DNA from 3 places in the Streptomyces sp. NPDC048295 genome. Region 1 is predicted to be linked to each of the others. Evidence: riboswitches for the same ligand, from Rfam matches in the RefSeq annotation. Region 1 holds a riboswitch; each other region holds the start of a gene.
What was found. Region 1 has a riboswitch for cobalamin ahead of AB0D53_RS30860 (ABC transporter substrate-binding protein). Riboswitches for the same ligand answer to the same signal wherever they lie in the genome.
Positions count from the first base shown of each region.

Region 2: linked by a shared signal. The riboswitch ahead of AB0D53_RS10765 (cobalamin biosynthesis protein) and the one ahead of AB0D53_RS30860 (ABC transporter substrate-binding protein) in region 1 are both predicted to bind cobalamin.
Region 3: linked by a shared signal. The riboswitch ahead of AB0D53_RS31180 (CoA-acylating methylmalonate-semialdehyde dehydrogenase) and the one ahead of AB0D53_RS30860 (ABC transporter substrate-binding protein) in region 1 are both predicted to bind cobalamin.

Region 1 covers NZ_JBEZLL010000025.1:104,896-109,962, forward strand. The annotation lists partial or broken gene AB0D53_RS30845 (acyl-CoA dehydrogenase) at 1-1,740, shown strand, start outside; gene AB0D53_RS30850 (acyl carrier protein) at 1,827-2,105, shown strand; gene AB0D53_RS30855 (beta-ketoacyl-[acyl-carrier-protein] synthase family protein) at 2,102-3,325, shown strand; cobalamin riboswitch at 3,405-3,595, shown strand; gene AB0D53_RS30860 (ABC transporter substrate-binding protein) at 3,630-4,697, shown strand; gene AB0D53_RS30865 (iron chelate uptake ABC transporter family permease subunit) at 4,760-5,067, shown strand, end outside.
Region 2 covers NZ_JBEZLL010000006.1:61,481-66,547, forward strand. The annotation lists gene AB0D53_RS10755 (inorganic phosphate transporter) at 1-1,015, shown strand, start outside; gene AB0D53_RS10760 (hypothetical protein) at 1,038-1,268, shown strand; cobalamin riboswitch at 1,419-1,550, shown strand; gene AB0D53_RS10765 (cobalamin biosynthesis protein) at 1,695-2,693, shown strand; gene AB0D53_RS10770 (cobyric acid synthase) at 2,690-4,216, shown strand; gene AB0D53_RS10775 (putative cobaltochelatase) at 4,278-5,067, shown strand, end outside.
Region 3 covers NZ_JBEZLL010000026.1:14,351-19,417, forward strand. The annotation lists gene AB0D53_RS31175 (acyl-CoA dehydrogenase family protein) at 1-626, opposite strand, end outside; gene AB0D53_RS31180 (CoA-acylating methylmalonate-semialdehyde dehydrogenase) at 635-2,134, opposite strand; cobalamin riboswitch at 2,327-2,512, opposite strand; cobalamin riboswitch at 3,090-3,304, shown strand; gene AB0D53_RS31185 (deoxynucleoside kinase) at 3,600-4,259, shown strand; gene cobF (precorrin-6A synthase (deacetylating)) at 4,581-5,067, shown strand, end outside.

The DNA of each region.
Region 1 (5,067 bases):
GGTGGCGGGCATCCACTACAACCTCTTCCTCGGCAGCCTCCTCGACCACGGGGCCGAAGGCCACCACGACCTGTCGGACTTCCTGCGGCTGCGGCGCATCGGCACCTTTCTCTGTACGGAGGTGGCGCACGGCAACGACGCCGCGGCCGTCGAGACCACGGCCGAGTACGACCGCGGACGCGACGGGTTCATGCTCCGCACCCCGCACGCCGGGGCGCAGAAATTCATGCCCAACACCGGTCCGGCCGGCGGCCCGAAAACGGGGCTCGTGGCCGCGCGTCTGCTCGTGGACGGCGCCGATCACGGGGTCTTCCTCTTCCTCGTCCCGCTCACCGATGCCGAACAGCCGCTGCCCGGCGTACGGATCCGCAGGCTCCCCACCCGTACCGGCAGTCCGGTGGACCACTGCCTGACCTCCTTCGACCGGGTCTTCGTGGGACGTACCGCGCTGCTGGGCGGGGACCATGGACGGATCGGCGCGGACGGGGAGTTCAGCAGTGCCATCGACAACCGCAGACGCCGCTTCCTCACGTCGATCGGCCGTGTCACCTCCGGCAAGATCTCGATGACGGCCTGCGCGGTCGGCTGCGCGCGGGCGACCCTCGCCGTCGCCGTCCGCTACGGCGGCCACCGGTACATCTCGGGTCACCGGGGCTCACGTCCGGTGCCGGTGATCGCCCACCGCAGCCATCACGGACCGCTCGCCACCGCCACCGCCACCGTCTTCGCGATGAGCCTGCTGCACCGCAGGGCCCTGGACCGGTGGGAGCAGGGCGGGCAGCCGGAGGAGGCGGAGCGTCTGGTGGCCGTCGCCAAGGGGTGGATCACTTGGCAGGCCAGGTCCGTGATCGTGGAATGCCGGGAACGCTGCGGCGCCCAGGCGCTCCTGGAGAACAACGGCATGAGTGAGCTCCTCACCGGCGTGGAGGGCGCCATCACCGCCGAGGGCGACAACATGGCGATCCACGCCAAGGCGGCCGCGGAGATGCTCTTCGCCGCCGCACCACCGGGACCCGGGCCTTCCCCCGGCGGCGGACCCGGTGATCTCGACGACCCCGGATTCCTCGACAGGCTGCTCGCGGAGCTGGAGCGGATCTGGTTCGTCCGGGCCCGGGAGCGGATGGGCCTCGCACCGCACGGCGATCCGCTGGGACGGTGGAACGCTGCCTCCGGGCCCGCCCTGCGCGGCGTCGAGGCCCATGCCCAGCGGCAGGCGGCCGAGGCGTACGCGGAAGCGGTGGCGGCGCTGCCCGAGGGGCCCGCCCGCGAACGGCTCGACGAGCTGCACCGGCTCTTCGCACTCGACCGGATCGCCCGGAACAGCGGTGATCTGCTGGCAGCGGGCCTGCTGACCGCCGATCAGGTCAACCGGCTGCCGGACCGGGTGGAGGAGCTCATCACCACGGTCGCCGCCCGTCTTCCCGGCCTCGTCGAGTCCTTCGCGCTGCCGCCGGAACTGCTCGCCGACTGGCCCATCGCCGGAGCCGACTACGTGGCCGCCTACGACGACCCGGACGGCGCCTGGCAGCGTGACGAGGGCCGCGCGACGGTGCCGGACGAGCGGTGAGAGCCATGACGAGAAAGGGAACTGCTGTACGGGGTCACCGGGTCAGGGAGGCGGCCGGCGCCCTCGGCGTCCGCGTTGTCCTGCTGGCTTACTGGGGTACGGCGTCCGTCCTGGCCCGGTGGTGCGGGGAGCGCGGGGAGGACGGTGCCGAATCGGTTCGGCACAAGGCGTAACTGGAGGCACTCCGCCCAGTTGATTCGGCGTCGGGACGGTGTCACCGCCGGCCCGGCAGCCGGACCGAATGATGGAGAGAAAGCTCATGAGTACGATTCACCCCAAGATCACCGAGGTTCTGACACACACCTTCAAAGTGCCTGTTGCCGAGATCCACCCGGGCTCCACCATGGACAGCCTGGAGATGGACTCCCTCGCCGTTGCCGAGTTCGCCGTCCTGATCAGGGAGACGGCGGGCGGTGTCCGGGACTTCGACCAGCTTCCCAAGAACGCCACGCTGGCCGACATCACACGGTTCATCGACCCGGCGGGCGACGGCGGGGCGCGGGTGGGCGGCGGGCCGGCGATGAGCAACGCCCGATGAACAGGCCGGCCGTCGCCGTCACCGGCCTGGGCATGATCACCCCGGTCGGCAACGACACCGAATCCACCTGGGAGGGTGTGTGCGCGGGCGTGTCACCGGCCCGGACCGTCGCCGAACTCGAAGGATGCGCGATCGACTTCGCGTGCATGGTCGACGGCATCGACCTGGACGCCGCGATCGGCGGCCGTGCGTCCTTCCGCATGGGGAAGTACGTGAAGCTCGCGGTGCTCGCGGCCCGGGAGGCGGTCGCCGACGCCGGGCTCGACCCGGCAGGGTGGGAGGGCACCCGGGTCGCGGTGGTCGTCGGCACCAGCAGCGGGGGCTCCGCCTCGCTGACCGAGCAGGCGGTCGTGATGGACCGGCTCGGAGCCGGGGCCACCTCGCCCTCGGGCATCCTGCTCACCATTCCGAACATGCCCGCGGCCGAGATCGCGATCCAGCTGCGGGCCACCGGACCCAGCATGGCCCCGTGCACCGCCTGTTCGTCCGGCGTCACCGCGCTGTCCGTCGCCCGCGACCTCCTGGTCACCGGGCAGTGCGACATCGCGATCGCCGGAGCCACGGAGTCGATCGTCTACCCGGTCGCCATGGCCGGGTTCGCCCGGTCCGGCGCAGGGGCCCGGAAAGACGGAGACCCGGCCGGACTCTGCCGACCCTTCGCGGCGGACCGGGCCGGACTGGTCATGGGCGAGGGCGCGGCCGTCATGGTGCTGGAACGGACGGAGGACGCCCGGGCCCGCGGCGCGGCTCCACGGGCACTGCTCGCCGGCACCGGCGCCACCACCGACGCCCACCACCCCATCAGCCCGCATCCCTCCGGCACGGTCGCCCAGGCGGCGGTGGAGGCCGCGCTGCGCGACGCGGGCTGGGCGGCCGAGGACGTCGAGCACGTCAACGCGCACGGCACCGCGACCCCGGTCAACGACGCCGCCGAGGCCGCCCTGATCGCCCGGGTCTACCCGCACCGGCCGCCCGTCACCGCTCCCAAGGGCGTACTGGGGCACTGCATGGGGGCGGCCGGAGCGATCGAGGCCGGACTCACCGTCCTCACGCTCCAGCGCGGAGTCGTCCCACCGATCGCCAACCTGGACGCCCCGGCGCCCGAGTTCGACATCGAATGCGTCACCGGGCAACCGCTGCGGCAGCCCATCCGGCGTGCCGTCAGCCATTCCTTCGGCTTCGGCGGACACAACGCCGTGATCGCTCTTCAGCGTCCGTAGGCATCCGGCAGGTGGTGCGACGGGAAACACTGCCCGGCGTACCACCGGCCACACCCCTCATGAGCTGCGCAGAGGCTCGTGATAGCTTGCCGGGGCCAGTCGAACTCCACGTAAGGGGTCAGGGAATCCGGTGCGAATCCGGAACTGACGCGCAGCGGTGAGGGGGACGGGCGGGGCCACGGCCACTGGGACCACCCTCGGGTGTCCTGGGAAGGCGTCCCGTCCGAAGGAACCCGAGTCCGAAGACCTGCTGGTACCCGCGACCCGGCACCGGGCCGCGGACTCCGTACAGCGGGCTCCGCGCATGAGCCCCGAGACGCAGAGGGACCCCGTGCCGTCCATAGCCAGCCCTGTCCGCACCATGGCCCTGCTCTCGGCGGGACTCGTCCTGCTGACCGCCTGCGGAGGCGGAGCCGGTGAATCCGCCTCGAAACCGGGCCCCGCGCACGGATACCCGGTGACACTGAAGAACTGCGGACGCACCGTCACCGTCGAAGCCGCGCCGCGCCGCGCCGTCCCGGTGGACCAGGGATCGACGGAGATCCTGCTCTCCCTCGGCCTCGCCGACCGGCTGGCAGCCACCGCCACCTGGACCGACCCGGTGATGAAGGGCCTGGAGAAGGCCAACGCCCGGGTGCCCAGGATCTCGGACAACCGGCCGTCCTCGGAGAAGGTCCTGGACCGCGAGCCCGACTTCGTCAGCGCGTCGTTCGCATCGACACTAGCCAAGGGCGGCGTCGCACCGCGCGAACAGTTCGAGGAACTCGGCGTCCCCACCTACGTCTCGCCCGCCGACTGCACCGGCAAGGACAACAGCAAGGGTGGCGACGGCTCCCGTACCGCGCGGCTGACCATGGACAGCGTCTACGGCGAAGTGCGCGACCTGGCCCGGGTGTTCGGCGTACCGGAGCGCGGCGACGCGCTCGTGACACAGCTGCGGGCCCGGGTGAGGAAGGCGGCCGAGGGCATCGACGCCTCCGGTGCCACCCTCCTGTACTGGTTCTCCGACTCCAAGTCCCCTTACCTGGCCGGCTGCTGCGGAGCGCCCGGAATCATCACCGAGGAGCTCGGCGCGAAGAACGTCTTCGACGACACCCACGAGGAATGGCCCCAGATCAGCTGGGAGACCGTCGCCGACCGCAATCCCGACGTCCTGGTCGTCGGTGACCTGACCCGCAGGGCCCAGACCGCCGAGAGCGCCGCGAAGAAGATCGAGTTCCTGGAGTCCAATCCGGTCACGAAGAACATGGACGCCGTCAGACACAAGCGGTACGTCCTGCTCAGCGGGCAGTCCTTGAACCCGTCCATCCGGACGGTCGAGGGCGTCGAACGCGTCGCCGCCGGGCTGCGCCGGTTCGGGTTCGCCGGGTGACGGGGACCGGACGCGGCACCGCGGTGGCCGCGCCGCCGGACCCCGTCACCTCCGTCCGTGCCGTGAAGGGTGTAAGGAGGCTGCGCGGCGGGATCCTGTGGGTGTGCGGCATCGCGCTGCTCGTGGGCTCCGTCGCCCTCGCCGTCACCATCGGCCCTGCCCGGATCTCCGTGGCCGACGTCTGGTCCGCGGTCGCCTCCCACCTCGGATGGGGCCGTTCACGGCTCTCCCCGATCCGGGACGGCATCATCTGGAACCTGCGCATGCCGCGCACCCTGCTCGCCGCGGTGTGCGGCGCCGGACTCGCGGTGTGCGGGACCGTCATGCAGTCGCTGCTCCGCAACCCGCTCGCCGACCCGTTCGTCCTCGG
Region 2 (5,067 bases), on a different contig from region 1:
CTTCGCGGCACTCGTCGGCGCCATTCTGTGGAATCTGCTGACCTGGCTGGTCGGACTGCCGTCCAGCTCCTCGCACGCCCTGTTCGGCGGTCTGATCGGCGCCGCCGTGATGTCCGCGGGCTGGTCGTCCGTCAACGGCGGCACCGTCGTCACCAAGGTGCTGCTCCCCGCCCTCGCCGCCCCGATCGTCGCCGGTCTGGCCGCGCTGCTGGCCACCAGGCTGACGTACCGGATCGGCGGAAAGGTCCGCAACGACGCCCAGGAGAAGGCCACCGCCAAGGGGTACCGGGCCGGCCAGATCGCCTCGGCCGGGCTGGTCTCCCTCGCCCACGGCACCAACGACGCGCAGAAGACCATGGGCATCATCACCCTGGCCCTGGTCACCGGCGGCGTCCTGCACCCGGGCGCCAACCCGCCGGTCTGGGTCATCGTCTGCGCCGGTACGGCCATCGCGCTCGGTACCTACCTGGGCGGCTGGCGGATCATCCGCACCATGGGCAGCGGCCTCACCGACCTCAAGCCGCCGCAGGGCTTCGCCGCCCAGACCAGCGCGGCCACCGTCATCCTGGCCTCCTCGCACCTCGGCTTCTCCCTCTCCACCACCCAGTCCTGCTCCGGCGCCGTGATGGGCGCGGGCCTCGGCCGCCAGGGCGGGGTGGTCCGCTGGTCCACCGCCACCCGGATGTTCGTCGCCTGGGGTCTGACGCTGCCGGCCGCCGGTCTGGTCGGTGCGGGCGCGGAACTCCTCACCAAGCAGGGCACCTGGGGCGTCGTGGTCGTCGCGGCGCTGCTGGTCGCGGGATCCGGTGCGATCTGGCTGGTGTCGCGGCGCAAGCCGGTCGGCCACGGCGACGTCGCCCCGGCGGAAGCCGAGCCGGTGGGCGTCATAACCACGGCCATCGCCGCCGTCAGCCCGCCGCCCACCGCGGCCCAGGCAACGGCCCAGAACCTCATGACCACCATTCCGGCCCCGGCCGGAACCACCCAGGACCCGGCGCGACCCGCCACCGTCTGACCCGGCCGTCTAAGGATTCAGCATGAACATCGACTGGGCAGCCCTCGGCTCCGTATTCGGCGTCTCCCTCGTCGTCACCGTCGCGCTGGTGGGCCTCTTCACCCTGGGCATCGTCGGCCTCTCCAAGCAGCCGGAACCGGCGGCGCAGGGCGGCTCCGGCGGCTCGGTGCTGCTGGCCCGCGCCGGCGCGTACGTCTGCTTCACGCTGTGCGCGGCGGCCGTCGCGTACGGCATCTATCTGATCGTCGCCTGAACCACCCCGCGCACGCTCCCCCGTCGGGCCGGACACCTGTGGTGTCCGGCCCGATGTGGGTATCAGCACACTGCGCAGCCGCAGGTCAACGGCAGGTTGACGGGCGTTCGCGGAGCGTGGTGGACTGCCGGAGCCAATTACGGCGACAGCAGAGGAAGCCGGTGCGAATCCGGCGCGGTCCCGCCACTGTCACCGGGGAGCGGTCCCCCACACCGGAAGTCACGGCACGCGCGAGCGGGCTGGAAGGCCGGGGGAACCGCGGATCCGGGAGCCAGGAGACTCTCGTCGCCGGTCACGTCGAACCAGGGCGCGGACCCTGAGTGAGGACATATCGCCATGCCCGGCTGCCGTGCGTCCGCTGTCCCGGTGCTCTCGCCGAGAGCCTCCTGTACGAAGGTCCGCCGAGGCGCGACGGCCGGCTGAGCCGTGCGAGCCGACCGCATCTTCGCGTACGGCGCCACGGCCGGTCTGATCGGCGATCTGCTGCTCGGTGATCCCCGCCGGGGACACCCGGTCGCCGCCTTCGGGCGGGCCGCGGCGGTCGTCGAGCGCCGGCTGTGGCGCGACCACCGCGGGTGGGGCACGCTGCACACCCTCGTCTGCGCCGGAGGCGCCGCCGGCGGTGCCGCGCTGCTCGCCCGCGCCGTACGCCGCAGCCCCGCCGCCTCCGTGGCGCTGACCGCGGCCGCCACCTGGTCCGTCGTCGGCGGCACCTCCCTGGGCCGTGAGGCACGGGCCATCGGCTCCGCCCTGTCGGCCGGTGACATCGACCTGGCCCGGGAGCGGCTGCCGCATCTGTGCGGGCGCGACCCGCAGTCCCTGGACGGTCCGCAGATCGCCCGCGCCGTGGTCGAGTCCGTGGCGGAGAACACCTCGGACGCCGTGGTCGGCGCCCTGGTGTGGGGCGCGCTGGCCGGGGTCCCCGGGCTGGCCGGCTTCCGGGCCGCCAACACCCTCGACGCCATGGTCGGGCACAAGTCGCCCCGCCACCGCCGCTACGGCTGGGCCTCGGCCCGCCTCGACGACCTCGCGGGCTGGCCCGGTGCCCGGCTCACGGCCCTGCTCGCCGTGGCCGCCGGAGGGCGGCCGCAGGGAGCGGTCCGCGCCTGGCGGGCCGATGCCGCCCAGCACCCGAGCCCCAACGCGGGCCCGGTGGAGGCCTCGTTCGCGGGCGCGCTGGGCGTACGGCTCGGCGGCACCCTCGCGTACGGCGGCCGGGTCGAGCACCGCCCCGTGCTCAACGGGGAGACGGGCCGGGCGGTGGAGACCGCGGACATCGAGCGCGCGGTGCGGCTGTCGCGCCGGGTGGGCGCGCTGGCCCTCGGCGTGTGCGTGGCGGGACGGCTCGGCGCGGCCCTGGCCGCACGACGGATCACGTCCCGCCGCGCGGCGGGACCTCGTATCGCAGGACGGAGAAGCGCATGAGCGGCGGGCTGCTGGTCGCCGGAACCACTTCCGACGCGGGCAAGAGCGTCGTCACCGCGGGCATCTGCCGCTGGCTCGTGCGCCGGGGCGTGAAGGTGGCGCCCTTCAAGGCGCAGAACATGTCGCTGAACTCGTTCGTCACCCGCGAGGGCGCCGAGATCGGGCGCGCCCAGGCCATGCAGGCCCAGGCGGCCCGTGTGGAGCCGAGCGCGCTGATGAACCCGGTCCTGCTCAAGCCCGGCAGCGACCGCTCCAGCCAGGTCGTCCTGATGGGGAAGCCGGTCGGCGAGATGAGCGCCCGCGGCTACCACGGCGGCCGGCAGCAGGCCCTGCTCTCCACGGTCGTGGACTGCCTGGAGCAGCTCCGGAGCACGTACGACGCGGTGATCTGCGAGGGGGCGGGGAGCCCGGCCGAGATCAATCTGCGGCGCACGGACATCGTGAACATGGGTATAGCGCGGGCGGCGCGCTTCCCGGTGGTGGTCGTCGGCGACATCGACCGCGGCGGTGTCTTCGCCTCGTTCTTCGGCACGACGGCGCTGCTCGCCGCCGAGGACCAGTCGCTGATCGCCGGCTATCTCGTCAACAAGTTCCGCGGCGACGTGTCGCTGCTGGAGCCGGGCCTGGAGATGCTGCGGGACATCACCGGACGGCCGACGTACGGGGTGCTGCCCTTCGCCCACGGCCTCGGCATCGACGAGGAGGACGGTCTGCGGGTCTCGCTGCGCGGAGCCGTGCGCGAATCGGTGGTCGCGCCGCCGCACGGCGAGGACGTGCTGCGCGTCGCGGTGTGCGCGGTCCCGCTGATGTCGAACTTCACCGATGTGGACGCGCTGGCCGCCGAGCCCGGCGTCGTCGTCAGGTTCGTGGACCGCGCCGAGGAGCTGTCCGACGCGGACCTCGTCGTCGTGCCCGGCACCCGCGGCACCGTGAAGGCGCTGGCCTGGCTGCGCGAGCGCGGCCTCGCCGGCGCGCTGGCGCGGCGCGCGGCCGAGGGCCGGCCGGTCCTCGGCATCTGCGGCGGCTTCCAGGTCCTCGGCGAGCGGATCGAGGACGAGGTCGAGTCGCGGGCCGGGCGGGTCGAGGGCCTCGGCCTCCTCCCCGTACGCATCCGCTTCGACCGTGAGAAGACCCTGGCCCGGCCCGTCGGCGAGGCGCTCGGCGCGCCGGTCGAGGGGTACGAGATCCACCACGGCGTGGCGGACGTGCACGGCGGCGAGCCGTTCCTCGACGGCTGCCGGGTCGGCGCCGTGTGGGGCACCCACTGGCACGGTTCGCTGGAGAGCGACGCATTCCGCCGCCGCTTCCTGACCGAGGTCGCACGGGCCGCCGGCCGGCGCTTCGTCCCCGCCCCCGACACCGCGTTCGCGGCGCTGCGCGAGGAACAGCTCGACCGTCTCGGCGATCTCGTGGAGGAGCACGCGGACACCGACGCGTTGCTGCGGCTCCTGGAGTCGGGCGCGCCGTCGGGGCTTCCCTTCATCGCTCCCGGAGCCCCCGCGTCCCCCGGAGGCCGCCGATGACCCGGGGCACTGCCGGGAGCCGCCTTTTCCATGACCATTCACCCGCAGGAAGGACCGCCTCGTGAGCACGCATTTCCCGTTCACCGCCGTCGTCGGGCAGCAGGACCTGCAACTCGCCCTGCTGCTCAACTCCGTCGCACCGAACATCGGTGGCGTGCTCGTACGGGGCGAGAAGGGCACCGCGAAGAGCACCGCCGTGCGCGCGCTCTCGGCGCTGCTGCCGGAGGTGGACGTCGTCCCCGGCTGCCGTTTCTCCTGCGACCCCGTGTCGCCGGACCCGGCGTGTCCCGACGGTCCCCATGAGGCGGGGGCCGGTGTGTCGCGGGACGCCCGGATGGTCGAGCTGCCCGTCGGCGCGTCCGAGGACCGGCTCGTGGGGGCGCTCGACATCGAACGGGCGCTCGCGGACGGCGTGAAGGCCTTCGAGCCGGGTCTGCTGGCCGACGCGCATCGCGGGATCCTCTACGTCGACGAGGTCAACCTGCTCCACGACCACCTCGTGGACCTGTTGCTGGACGCGGCCGCCATGGGCGCCTCGTACGTCGAACGCGAGGGTGTCTCCGTGCGGCACGCGGCGCGTTTCCTGCTCGTCGGGACGATGAATCCCGAAGAGGGCGAGCTGCGGCCGCAGTTGCTCGACCGTTTCGGGCTGACCGTCGAGGTCGCCGCCTCCCGGGAGACCGATCAGCGGGTCGAGGTCGTGCGACGGCGTCTCGCCTTCGACGACGACCCGGCGGCGTTCGCCGCCGGGTGGGCCGGCGAGGAGGACGCGCTGCGGGCGAGGATCGCCGCCGCGCGGGCGCTGCTGCCCGAAGTGCGGCTCGGGGACGCGGCGTTGCGGCAGATCGCGG
Region 3 (5,067 bases), on a different contig from region 1:
TGGCGGGTGGGCTGGGCGTTCCAGCCCATCTTCCGTTCGTCGGGGCCGAAGGAGACGCCCGGGTCCTCCCGCTCGACGACGAAGGCGGAGATCCCGCCCGGGCCGGGCTCGCCCGTCCGTGCCATGACCAGGTAGAGGCCGGAGGCGCCGGCGCCGGAGATGAACTGTTTGACGCCGCTCAACACGTACTGGTCGCCGTGCCGTTCGGCGCGGGTACGCAGGGCGGCGGCGTCCGAACCCGCGCCGGGTTCGGTCAGGCAGTAGCTGCCCAGGGTCGCGGCGGAGCAGAGGCCCGGCAGCCAGCGGTCCCGCTGCGCCTCGTCGCCGTACCGGTCGATCATCCAGGCGACCATGTTGTGGATGGACAGGTATCCGGCGATGGAGGGACAGCCGGTGGCGAGGGTATCGAAGACGAGGACGCCGTCGGCGCGGCCGAGGCCGCAGCCGCCGTATGCCTCGTCGACGTACACACCGGCGAGGCCGAGCGAGGCGGCCCGCCGGATGACGTCGATGGGGAAGTGCTTGTCCTGGTCCCACGTGACGGCGTGCGGGGCCAGCTGCTCCTGGGCGAAGTCGAGAGTGACCTCGGCGAGGGCGCGCTGCTCCTCGGTGAGGGCGGTGGTCATGGCGGCGCTCACCCCATCGTCGGGATCGTGAAGTTCGCGCCCTCCTTGACCCCGGAGGGCCAGCGCGAAGTGACGGTCTTGGTACGGGTGTGGAAGCGGATCGAGTCCGGGCCGTGCTGGTTCAGGTCGCCGAAGCCGGAGCGCTTCCAGCCGCCGAAGGTGTGGTAGGCGACGGGCACCGGAATGGGCACGTTGACGCCGACCATGCCGGTGTTCACCCGGCGGGTGAACTCGCGCGCCGTGTCACCGTCGCGCGTGAAGACGGCGACGCCGTTCCCGAAGGCGTGTTCGCTGGGCAGGCGCAGCGCCTCCTCGAAGTCGGCCGCCCGGACCACCGAGAGGACGGGCCCGAAGATCTCCTCGCGGTGGATACGCATCGAGGGATCCACACGGTCGAACAGGGACGCTCCGGCGAAGAAACCGTTCTCGTGCCCTGGCAGGGTGAAACCGCGCCCGTCCACGACGAGTTCGGCTCCCTCGTCGATGCCGATGTCGACGTACCGACGGACTCGGTCCAGGGCGTCGCGGCTGACCAGTGGTCCGAAGTCGGCCGCGGGGTCGTCGGACCGGCCGATCCGCAGGGCCGAGATCCGGTCCTTGAGAGCGGCGACGAGACGGTCGGCCGTTTCCTCGCCGACGGGCACGGCGACGGAGATGGCCATGCAGCGCTCGCCCGCCGAGCCGTAACCGGCACCGATCAGGGCGTCGACGGCCTGATCGAGGTCGGCGTCGGGCATCACGATCAGGTGGTTCTTGGCGCCGCCGAAGCACTGGGCGCGCTTGCCGTGCGCGGCGGCGGTGGCGTAGATGTGCGCGGCGACCGGGGTGGAGCCGACGAAGCCCACTGCCTGGACCCGCGGGTCCTGGAGCAGCGTGTCGACGGCCTCCTTGCCGCCGTTGACGACGTTCAGTACGCCCGGCGGCAGCCCGGCCTCCAGGAAGAGCTCCGCGAGCCGCAGCGGTACGGACGGGTCGCGCTCGGACGGCTTGAGGACGAATGCGTTTCCGCAGGCGAGAGCGGGTGCGGCCTGCCAGAGCGGGATCATCGCGGGGAAGTTGAACGGGGTGATGCCCGCGACCACGCCCAACGGTGAGCGCAGCGAGTGCACGTCGATGCCGGTGCCGGCGTTGTCGGTGAACTCGCCCTTGAGGAGGTGCGGGATCCCGGCGGCGAACTCGACCACCTCCAAGCCCCGTTGAAGGTCGCCGTGAGCGTCGGCGACGGTCTTGCCGTGCTCCGCCGACAGCATCCGGGCCAGATTCTCACGCTCGCCCTCGACGAGCTGGAGGAAGCGCAGCAGCACGCGGGCCCGGCGCTGCGGGTTCCACTGGCCCCATTCCGCCTGTGCTTCCTCGGCGTTGGCGATGGCGGCCTCGGTGTCGGCCCGTCCGGCCAGAGGCACGCGGGCCTGGACGGTGCCGGTGTTCGGGTCGTACACGTCGGCGAAGAGCCCGGACGCGCCGGGGATGTGCTTTCCGCCGATGAAATGGGTGAGTTCACGGACCATGGGTGCCTGCTCTCGTCAGGTTGGATCCGGGGATGGCACGGCGGACCGGCGAGCGACACCCGGATGGGGGCGTGCCGCTGCGGGAAGCCGTGAGAACTACGAGCGTGCGGAAACTGTGTGCGCGCGCTCCGCCGGATCACCAGGGTCGTGGGTACGGACCGGTGCCATGCGTGTCTGCTCCATCCTCGTGGACAACACGGAACAACCCGCGGCCGGTATCCTGACTCCCGGATCCCCGCGCGCCGCCCGCCTTCCCGACAGACCTCGTCAGTGGCGTGTGGATGGCAGCACACTCCCCGGTCACAGTGGCGGGACCGTGCCGGACTTGCACCGGCTTCCCTGCACCGCGGACCTTGTGCCACGAACATATAGTTGGACGTCCTAGTAAGTCCAGGGTGCCGCCAGCGCGCCTAGAGTCGGAGCATGCGCATCGTCTCCCTGCTTCCGGCGGCCACGGACATCGTGGCGGACCCCGGACTCGTCGCCGACCTGGTCGGACGCACCCACGAATGCGACTAGCCCCCCACCGTGCTCGCCTCCGTGCCTGTCGTGACCCGCGCCGAATTCGACGCGGACGAGCTCGGCAGCCGGGAGATCTCCGACGCGGTCGGCGGAGCCGGACATGCCGGCTCCTCCCGAGGCTGCGCGGCTGGGAAGACCTGCCGGCGGTACGCGCCGGGGATGTGTGGGTCCTGGACGGTCCCGCGTACTTCAACCGGCCGGGACCGAGGGGCGTCCGGGGTGCCGAGGTGCTCGCGCACGTGCTGCACGGAGTGGCGGTGGGGGAGCCGGTGACCGTGGCGGAAGCCTCACGGGTCGGGCTGAGCGGGGCACCTGTCTACAGGTCCCCGTGTCCGGAGACTCGGTGCTCTGGGGCACAGGCGTGGCTGGAGCAGCTGACGTCGTGGCCCATCCACTACATCTGGGATGGCAAGAACAAGGCGCTCCCAGATGTAGTGTGAGGGGCGCTGGTGGTTCGCCGGGCGCTCCCGCGCTCGGCGAGGCAAGAGGGAACCCGGTGAAAGACCGGGGCTGCCCCGCAGCGGTGAGCGGGAACGACCGCCGTCAGAGGCACCGGGCGCCTGGGCTCCCGGTAAGCGACGGCCATAGGAGCCTCCGGAAGAGGCGTGCCCGCGAGTCCGAAGACCTGCCACTGGTGCGCCCGCCGACGAGCGTGGGCGCCGCTTCGAGGTCCAGGGGGAGGGCCGCGCGGCAGGTGCGCGACGTCCCGGCGGAGGGCCGTACCCGTCCGGCATCGTGCCGTCGGCCCATGCCGCGTCGCCTTCCACCGGCCTGCCTCGAAGCACCGGGCACGACGACAGGGGGAGACCGGCATGCGGAGTTCCTCTCTCGCGTCCCGGCGGACAGCTCCAGTACCTGGAAGCTGTGTCAGCGAGCAAGTGGCCGGCCGGTGTGGGCGGCTGGTGCGCCCGCTTTGTGCGGCGTGGCAGGAGAGAAGCGAGGAATGGCAGTGATCTGTGTCGGAGGCATGATCGGAATCGGCAAGACGAGCGTCGCCGAACTGATCGCCAAGGAGCTGGGCAGCGAGGTCTTCTACGAGAGCGTGGACGACAACCCGATCCTGCCGCTCTTCTACTCCGCGAGCCCCGAGGAGATCGAGGCGAAGCGCTACCCGTTCCTCCTCCAGCTGTACTTCCTCCGGACGAGGTTCGCCTCGATCAAGGAGGCGTACCGGAAGAACGACAACGTCCTCGACCGGTCCATATACGAGGACTGGTACTTCGCCAAGGTCAATCACGACCTGGGCCGGATCAGCTCTCTCGAGATGCGGCTGTACGAGGGGCTGCTCGACGAGATGATGCGCGAGATCGACGGCCTGCCGTACCGCAAGGCACCCGACCTCATGGTCTACCTCAAGGCCGACTTCGAGACCGTGCTGCACCGAATCGGGCTGCGCGGGCGCGAATTCGAGCAGGACGAGAGCCTCGTCGAGTACTACCGGACACTGTGGTCCGGCTACGACGACTGGGTGCACCAGCACTACTCGGCGAGCGACGTCCTCGTCATCGACATGAACCGCACCGACGTGGTGAACAACCAGGAGGACGCGGCGCGCGTGGCGCAGCAGGTCAGGGACGCCCTCGCCACGTCCGGCGCTGTCTGACCGGCGGAGGCACGCGAGGCTCGGTCCCAGCGGGCGGCGGCACCGGCCACGTCCGACCGGGCCCGGCGTCCATGCGCGCGTCCGCCCGCGGACATCGGGCCGGTATCGGGAGGACGAGCGCATGGCGTCGCGGTCGGAGGAGGAGACATCCGGCCGGCGAGAAGGCCATTGCCCTCGGCGACACGATCGCGCTGCGGCTGGGGCGCGCAGCACCTGGGCAGGACGCCCGCCGAGGGCTCCTGCCCCCTCTACACTCGCCCCTGCGGCGACCCCGTGCGTCGCCTTGCCCATCCGACCTCTGGAGCCGGGAACCCTCAGACCATGAACCCCCCGACGCGTCACCTCCTCGTCATCGGCATCGGAGCCGGTGATCCCGACCACCTGACCTTGGCGGCCGTGAAGGCGATCCGCCGTACAGACGTCTTCTTCGTCCTGGGCAAGGGCCCCGAGAAGTCCTCCCTCACCGATCTGCGGCGCGAAATGCTCGCCGAACACGCCGACGGCCCCTACCGTGTGATCGAGACGGACGACCCCTGGCGTGACCGGAGCCCGGCGGGCCGGGCGGCGTACACGGAAGCGGTCGACGACTGGCGGGCACGGCGCGCCGACGTCTTCGAGCGATTGATCACCACGGAACTGGCTCCTGGCGAGACCGGCGCCTTCCTGGTCTGGGGCGATCCCGCCCTGTACGACAGCACCCTCGCGATCCTGGAAACCATCGAGCGACGGGGAGAGGTCGCCTTCTCCGTGGACGTGATCCCGGGGATCAGCAGCGTTTCCCTTCTCGCGGCCCGCCATCGCGTCTCGC